DNA from 3 places in the Psychrosphaera aestuarii genome. Region 1 is predicted to be linked to each of the others. Evidence: predicted binding sites of a transcription regulator. Region 1 holds the regulator's gene; each other region holds the start of a gene.
The links. The regulator FNR, encoded in region 1, switches genes on or off when oxygen is low (the NO sensors DNR and NnrR bind a similar motif). The targets are predictions, from matches to a motif close to TTGATCTAGATCAA.

Region 1 (4,280 bases):
CTTGATGGTCGGTGATGGAATAAATGATGCTCCTGTTCTTGCCGGTTCGGACGTAAGTTTGGCAATGGGAAGCGGCGCAGATATTACTAAGCAGGCGGCTGATGTGATTGTGGTAAACAACTCGTTAAAAGCAGTCAACATACTGTTAAATAATGCAGCTAAGACAAGGCGAATCATTAAACAAAATTTATATTGGGCCCTGTTATACAACGTAAGTATATTGCCGGTGGCAATGCTTGGTCTTGTACCTCCATATATTGCAGTAATTGGTATGTCAGCTAGTTCGATTATTGTAGTTAGTAACTCGTTGAGGTTATTGAAATGAATATAATTTATTATCTTATTCCGGTTGCCATTTTGTTTATGGTGATCGGTGTTGTTGCGTTTTTTTGGGCAACTAAATCAGAACAGTTTGAAGACATGGAGAAGCAAGGTTTGTCGATACTAATGGATGATATGCCTTCGGGAAATAATCAATCGACAGAGTCAAAAGACGATACTAATTCAAATGCAAATGACCAAGAAAATTCACATGATAAAGAACCAAAGGGAAGCTTGTGAGTTTACTGCTTACCGCATTTCTCATGGGATTACTTGGTGTAGGTCACTGTGTTGCTATGTGTGGTTCGTTATCTATGGCGTTAGGCTTCTCGGTCCCGGCTAATAAAAGTTTTGTCCGTTATGCCAGTATTATTAGCCTGTCGCGAATTACTGGGTATGCATTGATAGGAATTATTGCTAACTACTTTACACAATCAATTTTTACTTTAACGAATGGCAACATATTATTTCTAAGCGTATTTGCTAGTTTGCTAATGATAGGTATAGGCCTGCATGTTGCCCAAATATCTAATGCTATTTTGAACATAGAATGGCTTGGTAAACATGCAAATCGTGTTATTGAGCCATTAAAGAAAAAAATATTACCGATAGACAGTTTATCTAAATGTTTCGCTTACGGCATTTTATGGGGTTTCTTACCCTGCGGATTAATATATACTGCTTTGAGCTTAGCAGTTGTTTCTGAAAGTCCAATTAACGCCGGGCTTATTATGTTTTGTTTTGGTCTAGGTACTTTGCCAGGGGTTGTCGGTATGACCGTATTTAATAGCAAAATAAGTATTTATTTAAGAAACGCTAATATACGCCTTTTTTTTGGGACTTTGATCATTATAATGGCGTTGTATCAACTTTACGTCACGTATCAAAAGTTAACGGGAATTGACTAATAATGACAGGCACAAAACAAAAACATAATTGTGGCGCGTTTAGCATTAGTTGCACTAACTGCAATCTCAATCAACTATGTATTCCATTTACACTAGATGACAATGAGTTACGTAAGTTAGACGACTTGATACAACGTAAAAAACCTTATCAAAAGAGCCAAACTCTATTTGACGCTGGACAACCTCTTAAAACACTATATGCAGTCCGCTCCGGTAGCTTTAAGTCGTACTTAGTTGATAATGATGGTACTGAGCAAATTACAGCATTTCACCTTCCTGGCGATATCATTGGGTTTGATGCTTTATCAACTAATAAACATATTACTTTTGCTCAGGCATTGGAAACCTCTATGGTGTGTGAAATTCCGTTCACGACCGTCGAAGACCTATCAGGTCATATGCCAAACTTAAGACAACAAATTACGCGTCTAATGAGTAGTGAGATATCTAACGATCAAGCGATGTTTATGTTGTTGAATAAAAAGTCTGCCGAACAGCGCATATGCAGTTTTATAGCGTCTCTTTCAAATCGTTTTAGTGAACGCAGTTTATCGTCAACCACCTTTCGATTACCTATGACTCGAGCCGAAATTGGAAATTACTTAGGGCTAACTGTTGAAACCGTTAGTCGTATTTTTAGTAAGCTACAGAAACTGGGTGTTATATCTATTGATGGAAAGTTTATTACAGTCTTAGATTTGCCTAAAGTTGAAAATTTAGTTAACTAATTGACTGGTTTATTGATTTAGGGCAATTTTATCGCGCACATTTTTCGTTATCTTTACTAAACTAAGTTTTAATAAGAAATAGTAAGGATAACTTATGAGTGATTTCAAAAATGTTTTAGTCGTTATCGATCCTACCGAAGATACACAAAAAGCGCTTTCTCGAGCATTAGAACTAGCAGAAAAACAGCCAATTCGTATTACTCTATTTCTTACTATTTATGATTTTTCCTATGAAATGACGACTATGTTGTCCTCTGATGAACGTCAACATATGCGAGATGCAGTAATTGCTGACCGAGAAAGTTGGTTACTGGACCTCATCACTCATAGCCCCACTATCCCTCATGATATAAAAACAAAAGTCGTTTGGCATAACCGACCATACGAAAGCATCATCCGGACGGTAATTGAAGGGAATTATGACCTAGTGATTAAAGGGACGCATAGCCATGACACGCTAAAATCGGTTATTTTCACGCCAACAGATTGGCATTTGTTACGTAAATGCCCTTGTGCATTGTTATTAGTTAAAGAGCACGAATGGCCTGAACACGGTAAAGTATTGGCTGCGGTAAGTGCTGGTACGGAAGATGACAAGCATCAAGAGTTAAACGATCGGATCATCGGTCACGGAAAGCACATTGCTGAACTACTGGAGTCCGATACTCATTTAATAAATGCTTATCCTCCAACCCCTGTCAATATCGCTGTCGAAATTCCAGAATTTGATCCAAACGAATATAATTCAACCATGAAACAACATCATTTAACGTCTATGGAGGCACTAGCAAATAAGCATGAAGTGCCTAATACACGCTGCCATGTCGTTGAAGGAATGGCCGAAGATGTCATCCCAAGAGTGGCTAACGACTTAGATGCTGAGCTTGTTGTAATGGGAACGGTTGGCAGACTCGGTATAACGGCCGCACTTATTGGTAACACGGCTGAGCATGTAATAGATAATATCAACTGCGATTTGCTTGCCATTAAGCCCTCAGACTTTGTTTGCCCAGTAAAACTTTAGCTTGCCTATCAATATTAGTGCAAAGGCTATGATTTATCGCTTTTGCACTCTCTTTACTATTTATTAAATGTTTAAGCATAGGTAAAATACGCGACCATTTATTATTTTGCAGTTCATTATCCATGACAGATTTAGATCCAAGAAAAGCTATTCACGAACAAAATAAACTTGAAAAAAGACTTCGAAGTCGAGTTGGCAAAGCAATAGCTGAGTATAATATGATTGAGGAGTCAGACGTTGTTATGGCTGCAATAAGTGGCGGTAAAGACTCGTTTGCAATGTTAGATATCCTGATTAGTTTGCAAAAGTCAGCGCCTATCGACTTTAAAATTATCGCAGTTAATCTAGACCAAAAACAGCCTGGTTTTCCAGAGCATATTCTGCCAGCTTACTTCGAGTCTTTAGACATACCTTACTATATTGTCGATAAAGACACGTATTCCATTGTAAAAGAAAAAGTACCGGAAGGAAAAACGACCTGCGGACTTTGTTCTCGTTTAAGACGAGGCACTTTATATTCTTTTGCAGAGTCCATTGGAGCAACAAAAATCGCGCTAGGTCATCATATGGACGACATTGTTGAAACTATGTTTTTAAACATGTTTCACGGCGCTAAATTAAAAGCAATGCCACCTAAATTACGTTCTGATGATAAACGTAACGTTGTAATTCGTCCGCTAGCTTTTTGTCGTGAAAAAGACTTGATCAAACTGGCTGAGCATAAAAACTACCCGATCATTCCTTGCAATTTGTGTGGTTCCCAAGAGAACTTACAAAGACAGTCAATTAAGGCGATGTTAACTGAGTGGGATAAACAAACTCCGGGGCGAATTGAAAACATATTTAGCTCGATAAAAAGCGTGAGTGTGAGTCAGTTAGCTGATGGTGATTTGTTTGACTTTAAAAACTTACCCATTGATAGAAGTGAAGAACGTAAAGCGTATGAATTTTCTGAGGCAACGGTATCTTCATCAAATATAGATGAGTCACTTATCATTGACGTAACTCATGTATAAATAAAAAAGGAGGCGAAAGCCTCCTTTTTCATAACAGTAATATTACTGCTCTGAATTACCCCAAGAGTCTCTTAAACCAACTGTTTTATTGAATATAAGTTGGCCCTGCTCGTTGGTTTTACCGTCAAAGCAGTAATAACCCAAGCGTTCAAACTGATAACCTTGTTGAGGTGCCGCGTTAACTAAACTTGGTTCGATATAACCTTGTCGAATGACTAACGACTCTGGATTTAACACTGTAGTGAAATCTTCTTCAGCCGCAGGATTAGGAACGGTAAATAAA
Region 2 (4,280 bases), 1.4 Mb from region 1:
GCTCCTGCGGCAAAGTTAACATTGCCTAACTGTTGAATTGCATCTTGGAAATGACTGGCGCCTGACTTTTCTAGGCTCTCTTGGGTGAGGATTTGTAGTGAGTTCGCCGCCTTGCTTTCTGGCGTAGGCAGTAATTCACCTTTTACTTCGATAGTTTCGATATTAGTGGTAGGTTCAGATTCAGCATTAGCTGACAAAGAAACAAACGGTAGTGCAGATAAAACTGCAATTGCAGTAATGTTAAGTTTCATATTTTGGATCTCTTGTAGATAAAATAAACAAAAGACCCGGTCGTAAGCGAGTAGTCCTGGATTTACCATCCCTACGCCGGTACAAGCCGGATCAGGTTCTAAGGGTTCGATTAACGTCTCAGTATGTCGCGAATTTCGCGCATACACCCCTTGGTGTTCGGGCGCCATTTTATTGATTTAAATAAAAAAAGCTACCCCTGATTAATTTAAAATCATTCCAATATGAGGAATATCATCCTCAAGATACATTTTTGTTACGGTTTGAAAACCCAGAGATTGATAAAAATTCTCTAGATGCTGCTGTGCTGAAATTTTGCATTCAACCTCAGGCCAATATTGCTTTACAGCGTCTATGGCGGCTCGCATCATTGGTGCCGCAAGTCGCTTGCCTCGATAATCTTCCATTATTAGTACGCGACCAATGGCAGAATAGTTTTCATAAGCCAAACCAGGCGCCATCAAACGACAAGTGCCAACTAACTCATCACCATGATAACCAAACAGTTGATAACAATTTTTGGACTTATCTACGCCATCTATATCGGAGTAGATACAATTTTGCTCGACCACAAATACATCACTGCGCGCTTGTAAAATATCGTACAGCTCACCTACCGATAATTGTGAAAACGCTTTAATTTGCCAGTCAATTTTTAAATCCGTCATGTTCTGCTACTTATTTTTTTCACTGAACGATAATGTAATCACGTTTATCGCAAAATTAATAGATACACTTGGTTTTTTAGTGAGCAGTGCGTTATTCTGCGGGCTTCTGAACAATCTAATTAGGTTTATCATTATGAGTCAATTTTTTCGTACCGCTTTTCTTGTTTGTTTATTTATCGCGCCTTTCTCTAGCTTGTCAAATGACGCAAAAGAATTGGAATGGTCAGACTTAGTACCTAAAGATATGGTTCAGAAAATACCTACTATCGAGGAAATTGGACATGCGATGGCTGGGCCTCAATCTATCAATGCACCTGTTGTTAAAGAGTTAGATGGGCAAACGGTAAAAATACCCGGCTTTGTTGTGCCATTAGAAGGTGATGATGAGCTAGTGACTGAGTTTTTATTGGTTCCTTATTTTGGTGCCTGTGTTCATGTACCGCCACCGCCATCAAATCAAATTATTCACGTTACCTTTAAGAAAGGAGCAGCCGCTTCGTCTATGTATGACCCAATATGGGTAACTGGTAAAATTGCCACTGAAACATGGAAAGGTGAACTTGCTCAGGTCGGTTATACTATGCAGGGCATTGAAATTGCCCCATATGACGACTTTTAATTATTTACGCTGACGAATAATTTCATTTTCTAAGTCGGTAAATTGCTCATCGACCTTGCTACAAACGAAGCGAAGATTATAAGCAGATATTTTGGGATTAAATTCGCCGTTTTGGCAATACGTCCCGTAAAAAGCCATTAACTCACGAGAACTTTTTGTGATCTCTTTCACGTAATCTTCTTCATTAGGCTTAAATGAATCAAACTGGGTACTGATTTCGTCGTAAATACGTTTTGATACTTTGCCGCGAGAATATTCACTTTCGGCAGCTTGGCCAATTAACGTCGCAAGATACACTCTCATCTGATTAATTTGAGGCTGATCTACGGTTAGTAGCGTAATAATTAATATAACAAAGATTAAAAATTTCATGGTAACTCCAATTTGAACAACTGCCTTTTGGGCATCAAACTTAAGAAAGCGTCGATCTATAGAATTAGATCAAGGTTTTACAATTTAGTTTCATTTATATTTATGTTTCTGACATATAATTGATATTAGGCAAAATAACAGGTATCGCAATGAACGATCGCATTGATATTAAGAACATTCCTGCCGACGTAAAGGTATACAAACCTAAAGTTGAAGCAAATGCAACTTATAACCTACGAAGTCGCATATATGTGCGAGCAGTAAAAGGCTTGCACCAAGCTATTCGTAGAAAAATGGGCATTTTTTTCCTAGGGCTATTTGCCGTTTTGCCGTGGATAAATTGGAATGGACAGCAAGCTATTTTGCTCGACATTGTAAACCAGCAATTTAATATTTTTGGTTTGACCCTGTGGCCGCAAGATTTAACCATTTTTTCGTCACTGCTTATTGTTTCTGCCTTTTTACTCTTTGTAGTAACCACATTTTACGGACGAGTCTGGTGTGGGTATATGTGTCCGCAAACAGTATGGACCTTTATGTTTATCTGGTTTGAAGAAAAAATTGAAGGCTCCGCAAACAAACGTAAAAAATTAGATTCCATGCCATTGAGCTTTGACAAGGTATGGAAAAAAACACTAAAACATACGTCTTGGTGGATTGTCTCATTACTTACATCGCTTACCTTTATTGGCTATTTTGTACCGATTGATCAATTGTTTATCGACTTTTTCACTTTTGAGTCTTCGGCTATGGTGGTTGGTTGGACTTTATTCTTTGCTGGCGCTACCTATGCCAATGCTGGGTGGATGCGCGAGATCATGTGCCTTCATATTTGTCCATACGCACGCTTCCAGTCGTCAATGTTCGACAAAGATACCTACACGGTGACATATGATGCAGCCCGAGGTGAGAAACGAGGACCTCGTCCAAGAAAATCTGATCCTAAGGAGCTTGGTTTAGGCGATTGTGTTGACTGTAACTTATGTGTGCAGGTTTGCCCTACCGGTATCGATATTCGTAATGGCTTGCAGTACGAATGCATAAACTGTGGCGCTTGTATTGATGCTTGTGATGAAACAATGGATAAAATGAATTATCCAAAAGGCCTAATTTCGTATACGACGGAGCATAGCTTAGAAGGCAAGCCGACTAAAAAATTCCGCTCAAAGTTAATTGGCTACTTACTCGTTACCGTAGTGATGTCGGTTGCGTTTGTTTGGCAAGTCGCGTCGCGTGTACCGTTGGAGTTAAATATCGAACGCGATAGGAACGTGTTATATCGCACTAATAACGATGGTTTGATAGAAAACACCTTCACTTTGCAAGTTCTGAACAAAAGCCAGACGAACCAAAGTTATTCAATTACTATTGAAGGGCTAAATGAATACCAATTTTATGGTGAAACTTCTTTTTCTGTCTCGGCCGGTGAAGTGTATAAGCAACCTGTGAGTATAGCGGTTGACCCATATGAATTAAAACGCCCGGTAACGGACATAAAAATAATTATTCGAAGCGATGACGGTGAGTTAGAAGTTTCGGAGGAAACACGATTCTTTAAGGGACGTTAATGCCACAATTTGATTTTTCAGAGCTAGGTCCAGACTTGATTCTAGATGCAATAGAGTCGACAGGGATATATCCTGAGTCTGGTTTATTGCCGTTAAACAGCTATGAAAATAGGGTGTATCAGTTTTTAGGCGAAGATAAAAAACGTTACGTTGTAAAATTTTATCGACCACAGCGTTGGAGTAATGAACAAATTATTGAAGAGCACGACTTTTCAATTGAGTTAGCAGATCAAGACATTGAAGCTGTGGCGCCACTATCGTTTGATGGTAAGACGTTATTAGAGCACGGCGGTCATAGATTTAGCGTATTTCCAAGCGTTGGCGGTCGAATGTTTGAGCTTGATGATCTTGATCACTTAGAGCGACTCGGTCAGTTACTTGGTCGCATACATAGTGTTAGTGATGCGAGTGAATTTCAGCATCGAAATAAGATTGATATCGCGACTGATTTAAACGAGGCCGCTTCATATCTTAAAGAAAGTGGCCTTGTGCCAAGTTATTTACATGCCGCTTTTTTTCCAGACTTACAAAAGGTCGTTGAGCTGAGTTGTGAGCGACTACCGACGCAACTAAAAAATATACGTCTGCATGGCGATTGTCATACCGGTAATATTTTGTGGCGCACTGGCTCAAATACCGATGACGCGATCTTAGTGGATTTTGATGATTGTATTACAGGTCCTGCAATTCAAGATATCTGGATGATGCTTAGTGGTGACAGAGCACAACAAATTCTTCAATTAGATACCTTGCTAGAAGGTTATGAGATGTTTCGCCCATTTAACCATGCAGAATTCGCAATTA
Region 3 (4,280 bases), 1.3 Mb from region 1:
AAAATGCGTCATCACGTCGCGCTAATGACTTTGTTATATCTGCTGTTGCCATGTTTGTTGCTACTTGTTTAGGAACTGTGACAACGAGTGCAGTCGCCACTGAAATAGAAATCAAACCTAAAATTACGTCGATATATACCTATGTTGTTGACCCGGAGTTTAATGGTTTTGAATTGGATTCGTCGGTTGAAGATGGCAACCAAACTTTAATGCTTACGCCGAGTATTTCAATGCTCGCTAGTGGCGCTGTTTGGAATGGTCAATGGACCGTTTCGCACACTAAAATAGAGCAACTAGAGTCTAATTTTGAAAATACCTCTTTCAGCGATATCTCGCTAAATAATCAATTTAACTTTGTTAAAGATCGCGTGGTATTTTCCGCGAATGCTAGTCGCAAGAACCAAAATATTGATAACCGTTTTGCTGGTGTCTCAGATCCTATTTTTGGTCAAAGCGAATACGTCGATGTTGATAATGGCACATTAGGATTAACCGTAAAAAACAAATCGGGTTCCGACTGGCGTAATAGTCTGAATTATTCGTATTCGGCGACTCGCTTTGATGAAGATCAGTTAGCAAATACCAGCACACGGTCAACGCAACTGGTTAAAGGCGATAGACAGAACGCGGAAGTTCGGCTCGCATATGGTTCACGAGCAAACCAAGTAAAGGGTGAGTTTCGACTAGCTGGAAATAGTAACGATAGAAATGTTCGTGGCAAGCAAAGTAACATAGCAGCCTCTTTTAATTTGGAACTACCTATGTGGTCGGCGCTTGATTTTGTATTAAGTGGTTCAGCATCACGTAACTCCATAGCAAATTCGAGTTTTGAAGACTCTAATTTGGATAATGAATTTTATGGCGCTGGTTTAGCGTGGCGTTTCAGCGAACGCTCATATATCGCGGTAACCTACAATAAAGATACGCAGGGTCAAACCCGTTTTAGTGATGCTGATGAGGAGTTTGATGATACTTTTGTTGGCTATCGTTTGGTATTAGAGCCGAGTAAACGAACTTCGCTAAGTTATGAAAACAGCCGACGTTTTTACGGTGAGTCACATAACTTTAAATACAACAAGTCGGGCAACCACTGGAATATTAATGTTGGATATGCTGAAGATTTAACGAGCCAGTCTAGGTTGGTTAACGATCCTATTTCTGCTGGTATTTATAGTTGTAATCCTATTTCGCTAGAAAGAGTGGACTGTATTCCGTTATCAAGAATTCCAGACAGACCAGACCCAAGACGTGAGTACATTGAGTTCTTTGATCCGAACTTTTTTATTGATGAAGAGTTAGTGTTATCTAAGGGATTAAATGCGTCTGTGTCGTATAAAGGCCGTAAGAGTACGTTAACTTTGTCGTATGCAAAAAGTAAGCGTCAGTTTTTAGAACGTGACAATGATGAGTTTGGTAACGAACAAGACAGTGAGTCTTTTTCTATTAACTATAACCATAGAATGTCGCGCCGAACGTCTTTTAATGCATCAGCAAACCAAACTGACGTTGATTCAAATGGTACAAGAGGCGACAGAAAAGGCTTTCAAGCAAGTGTAGGTTTGGAGCGTAAGTTAACAAGAAAGGCAACTGGAAAATTGAATATCCGCCGCTTTGATAACGACGGAAATTCAATTGGACAAAATAGAAAAGATACTCGGTTGGAAGTGCAGTACTCTTATCAATTTTAAATCAATTTTAATGCGCGTTTTGATGCATATTTAGGTTAGTTGTTACATCTAACTCAACGTCATCTTTCATTTCTTCCATTGGCGCCTCAGCGTCCATAACATTCTTTATGAAATACCAAGTGTAAAAAATCATCAAGCCTAGTGTTAATGCTAAAATACCAAAGCTCATAAACAATACTGGATCGCTCATAAAGTCACGAAACATAGATTCAATATTAAATTCGTTAAACATAATCGTTCTCCTTTTTTCTATGCCTTCAATTTAGCTCCTTGGTGTAATTTAATAATGATCTAGATCATGCTTTTTAGGTGTGCGTTTAATAAGCGAATTAAACATTGATTTAGATCATATTAAATAATCGCTAACAAACGTATTTACATTGATATGATATAGTGTATCATTTTTCTATATCATTAATTTAGAGAGTAAAAGCTTGTGTTTTTAAATCGATTTTTTGCAACTTCTTTGTGTGCAGTTAGTGTTTTAAGTGCAAGTCCGGCGTACGCTGCACATAGTATCGAAGGACTAGTTAAAGACGCGAAAGGCGCACCAGTCAAAAATGCCAAAGTCTTTGTACATGGTAGTACCTTAGTCGTTACCACAGATCAAAGTGGCCGCTTTAAATTAACTGAACAAATGAAGCATATCGAAGAGTTGCACGTGGTTGCATCAGGATTTAATCATGCTTCAGTTAAACTTTCTGAAAATATTACTAGTTACAATATTGTACTGTCGCCTAGCCTAATTGAGCGTATTGACGTTACTGCGACGCCACTTCACGGTTCTACTTTGGAGTCTGCAACGCCAATTTCTGTGTTGAGTGACCAAGAGTTAAAAAACAAACATGCTTCAACATTAGGTGAAACATTAAAAGCAGAGTTAGGTGTGCATTCTTCCTATTACGGTCCTGTAAGTAGCACGCCTATTATTCGTGGTTTAGATGGGCCTCGAGTTCTTATTGCGCAAAATGGTTTAGATGTAGGTGATGCTTCTAGAGTTGGCCCAGATCATGTGGTATCGACAGAAACAAGTACCGTAAAACAAATTGAAGTATTACGAGGTCCTGCAACATTGTTTTATGGCAGTGGCGCTATTGGCGGAGTCGTGAATGTGGTTGATAACCGTGTACCACGAGAATTAGAGCGAAGCTCTGAATGGCAATATTCCTTTGGCACAGTGGCAGATGAATCGGAGTTGTCGTTTGCATTAAACGGTGGGGCAGAGCAAGCCTTGTCAGGAAAAGATATTGCTTGGCATGTTGATGCTTTTTATAGAGACAGCAGTGATTATGATGTGCCTGCCGATCCTGAGTTGCATGTAGATGAAGATGAAGAAGAACATGCTGAACACGCTGAAGATGGTCATGGCTCTTTTACGCTAGCGAATAGTGCCTCTCGTTCAAAAGGCGGTACTGTTGGCGCAAGTGTGTTATTGGATAACGGCTTTGTTGGTGTTTCGGTAGGTTACCTAGACCGTTTGTACGGTATACCTGGTCACGCGCATGCACATGAAGAGCACGATGAGCATGAAGAGCATGAAGAACATGAAGAACATGAAGAGCACGAAGAACACGCAGATGAGCATGAAGGTCACGATGACCACGATGAGCATGGTGAAGAAGGCTTTGTAAAAGGCGATATGCGTCAAACTCGTGTGCAGTTAATTTCTGAGCTTACTTTTAAAAATTCATGGATAACAGGTTTAAATACTAAGTTTGGTGTAACAAATTATCAGCACCAAGAGCTGGAGTTTGATGGGATTGGTGGCGTAGAAGTCGGTACTCAGTTTAATAATGATGCATGGGAACTTCGTAGTGATATGTTACTCGCTGATTTAAACGATTGGCATGGCGCTTTAACGTTCGATATAAAATCATCTGACTTTGAAGCAATAGGTGAAGAGGCATTTACACCGCCATCAAAAACTAAGTCGTACGCTATTGGACTGCTTGAAGAAAAGCACTTTGACAATGTGTTGGTGCAACTAGGTGCCCGTGCAGAACAAGTATCTATAGATTCAGATTTGTACTCGTTTGATTTCTCACCAGTGAGCTTATCAGCGGGTTTAGTTTATGATTTTGCTAGTGGTTATAACATAGCCGCGTCGTATACTCATTCTTCTAGAGCACCTTCTGCAGGCGAATTGCTTTCATACGGACCTCATATTGGTACCCGTTCGTTCGAACTAGGTGCGATTTTTGACTCAATAGATGGAGCTACATCTCTTATAGAGTCGGACATGGTGGAAGAAACATCGAATAACATAGAGTTGAGCCTTAGAAAATTTGAAGGCGATGTGGGTTTTGTTGTTAATGCCTTTTTTAATCAAGTAGATGATTTTTATTATCAAGCTAATACTGGTGAAGAGTTAGATGAGTTGCCGGTATACCGTTATGAGGCCAGAGACGCTGAGTTTTATGGTGTTGAAGCGCAGTGGATTTGGCAAGCTAACCAAGACTTGAAGATCACAGTACAGGCAGACAGCATCAATGGAAAATTAACATCAGGTGAGTATTTACCGCGTATTCCACCAACTAGATTAGGCACTACTTTTGACTACGAGTTGGAAAATACCAGTATTGAACTGAGTGT

Region 2: the regulator FNR is predicted to act here: its motif matches at 1,968-1,981, upstream of ccoG (cytochrome c oxidase accessory protein CcoG).
Region 3: the regulator FNR is predicted to act here: its motif matches at 2,025-2,038, upstream of J9318_RS14120 (DUF3149 domain-containing protein).

Annotation. Positions count from the first base shown of each region.
Region 1 covers NZ_CP072844.1:1,837,531-1,841,810, forward strand. Annotated here, with positions in the region: gene J9318_RS08385 (heavy metal translocating P-type ATPase) at 1-325, shown strand, start outside; gene ccoS (cbb3-type cytochrome oxidase assembly protein CcoS) at 322-561, shown strand; gene J9318_RS08395 (sulfite exporter TauE/SafE family protein) at 558-1,229, shown strand; gene fnr (fumarate/nitrate reduction transcriptional regulator Fnr) at 1,232-1,957, shown strand; gene uspE (universal stress protein UspE) at 2,052-2,981, shown strand; gene ttcA (tRNA 2-thiocytidine(32) synthetase TtcA) at 3,104-3,997, shown strand; gene glnS (glutamine--tRNA ligase) at 4,040-4,280, opposite strand, start outside.
Region 2 covers NZ_CP072844.1:215,873-220,152, forward strand. Annotated here, with positions in the region: gene J9318_RS01030 (TonB-dependent receptor) at 1-251, opposite strand, end outside; TPP riboswitch at 303-412, opposite strand; gene J9318_RS01035 (GNAT family N-acetyltransferase) at 453-917, opposite strand; gene J9318_RS01040 (DUF3299 domain-containing protein) at 1,051-1,536, shown strand; gene J9318_RS01045 (hypothetical protein) at 1,537-1,908, opposite strand; gene ccoG (cytochrome c oxidase accessory protein CcoG) at 2,058-3,476, shown strand; gene J9318_RS01055 (serine/threonine protein kinase) at 3,476-4,280, shown strand, end outside.
Region 3 covers NZ_CP072844.1:493,499-497,778, forward strand. Annotated here, with positions in the region: gene J9318_RS02295 (porin family protein) at 1-1,688, shown strand, start outside; gene J9318_RS14120 (DUF3149 domain-containing protein) at 1,696-1,920, opposite strand; gene J9318_RS02305 (TonB-dependent receptor) at 2,125-4,280, shown strand, end outside.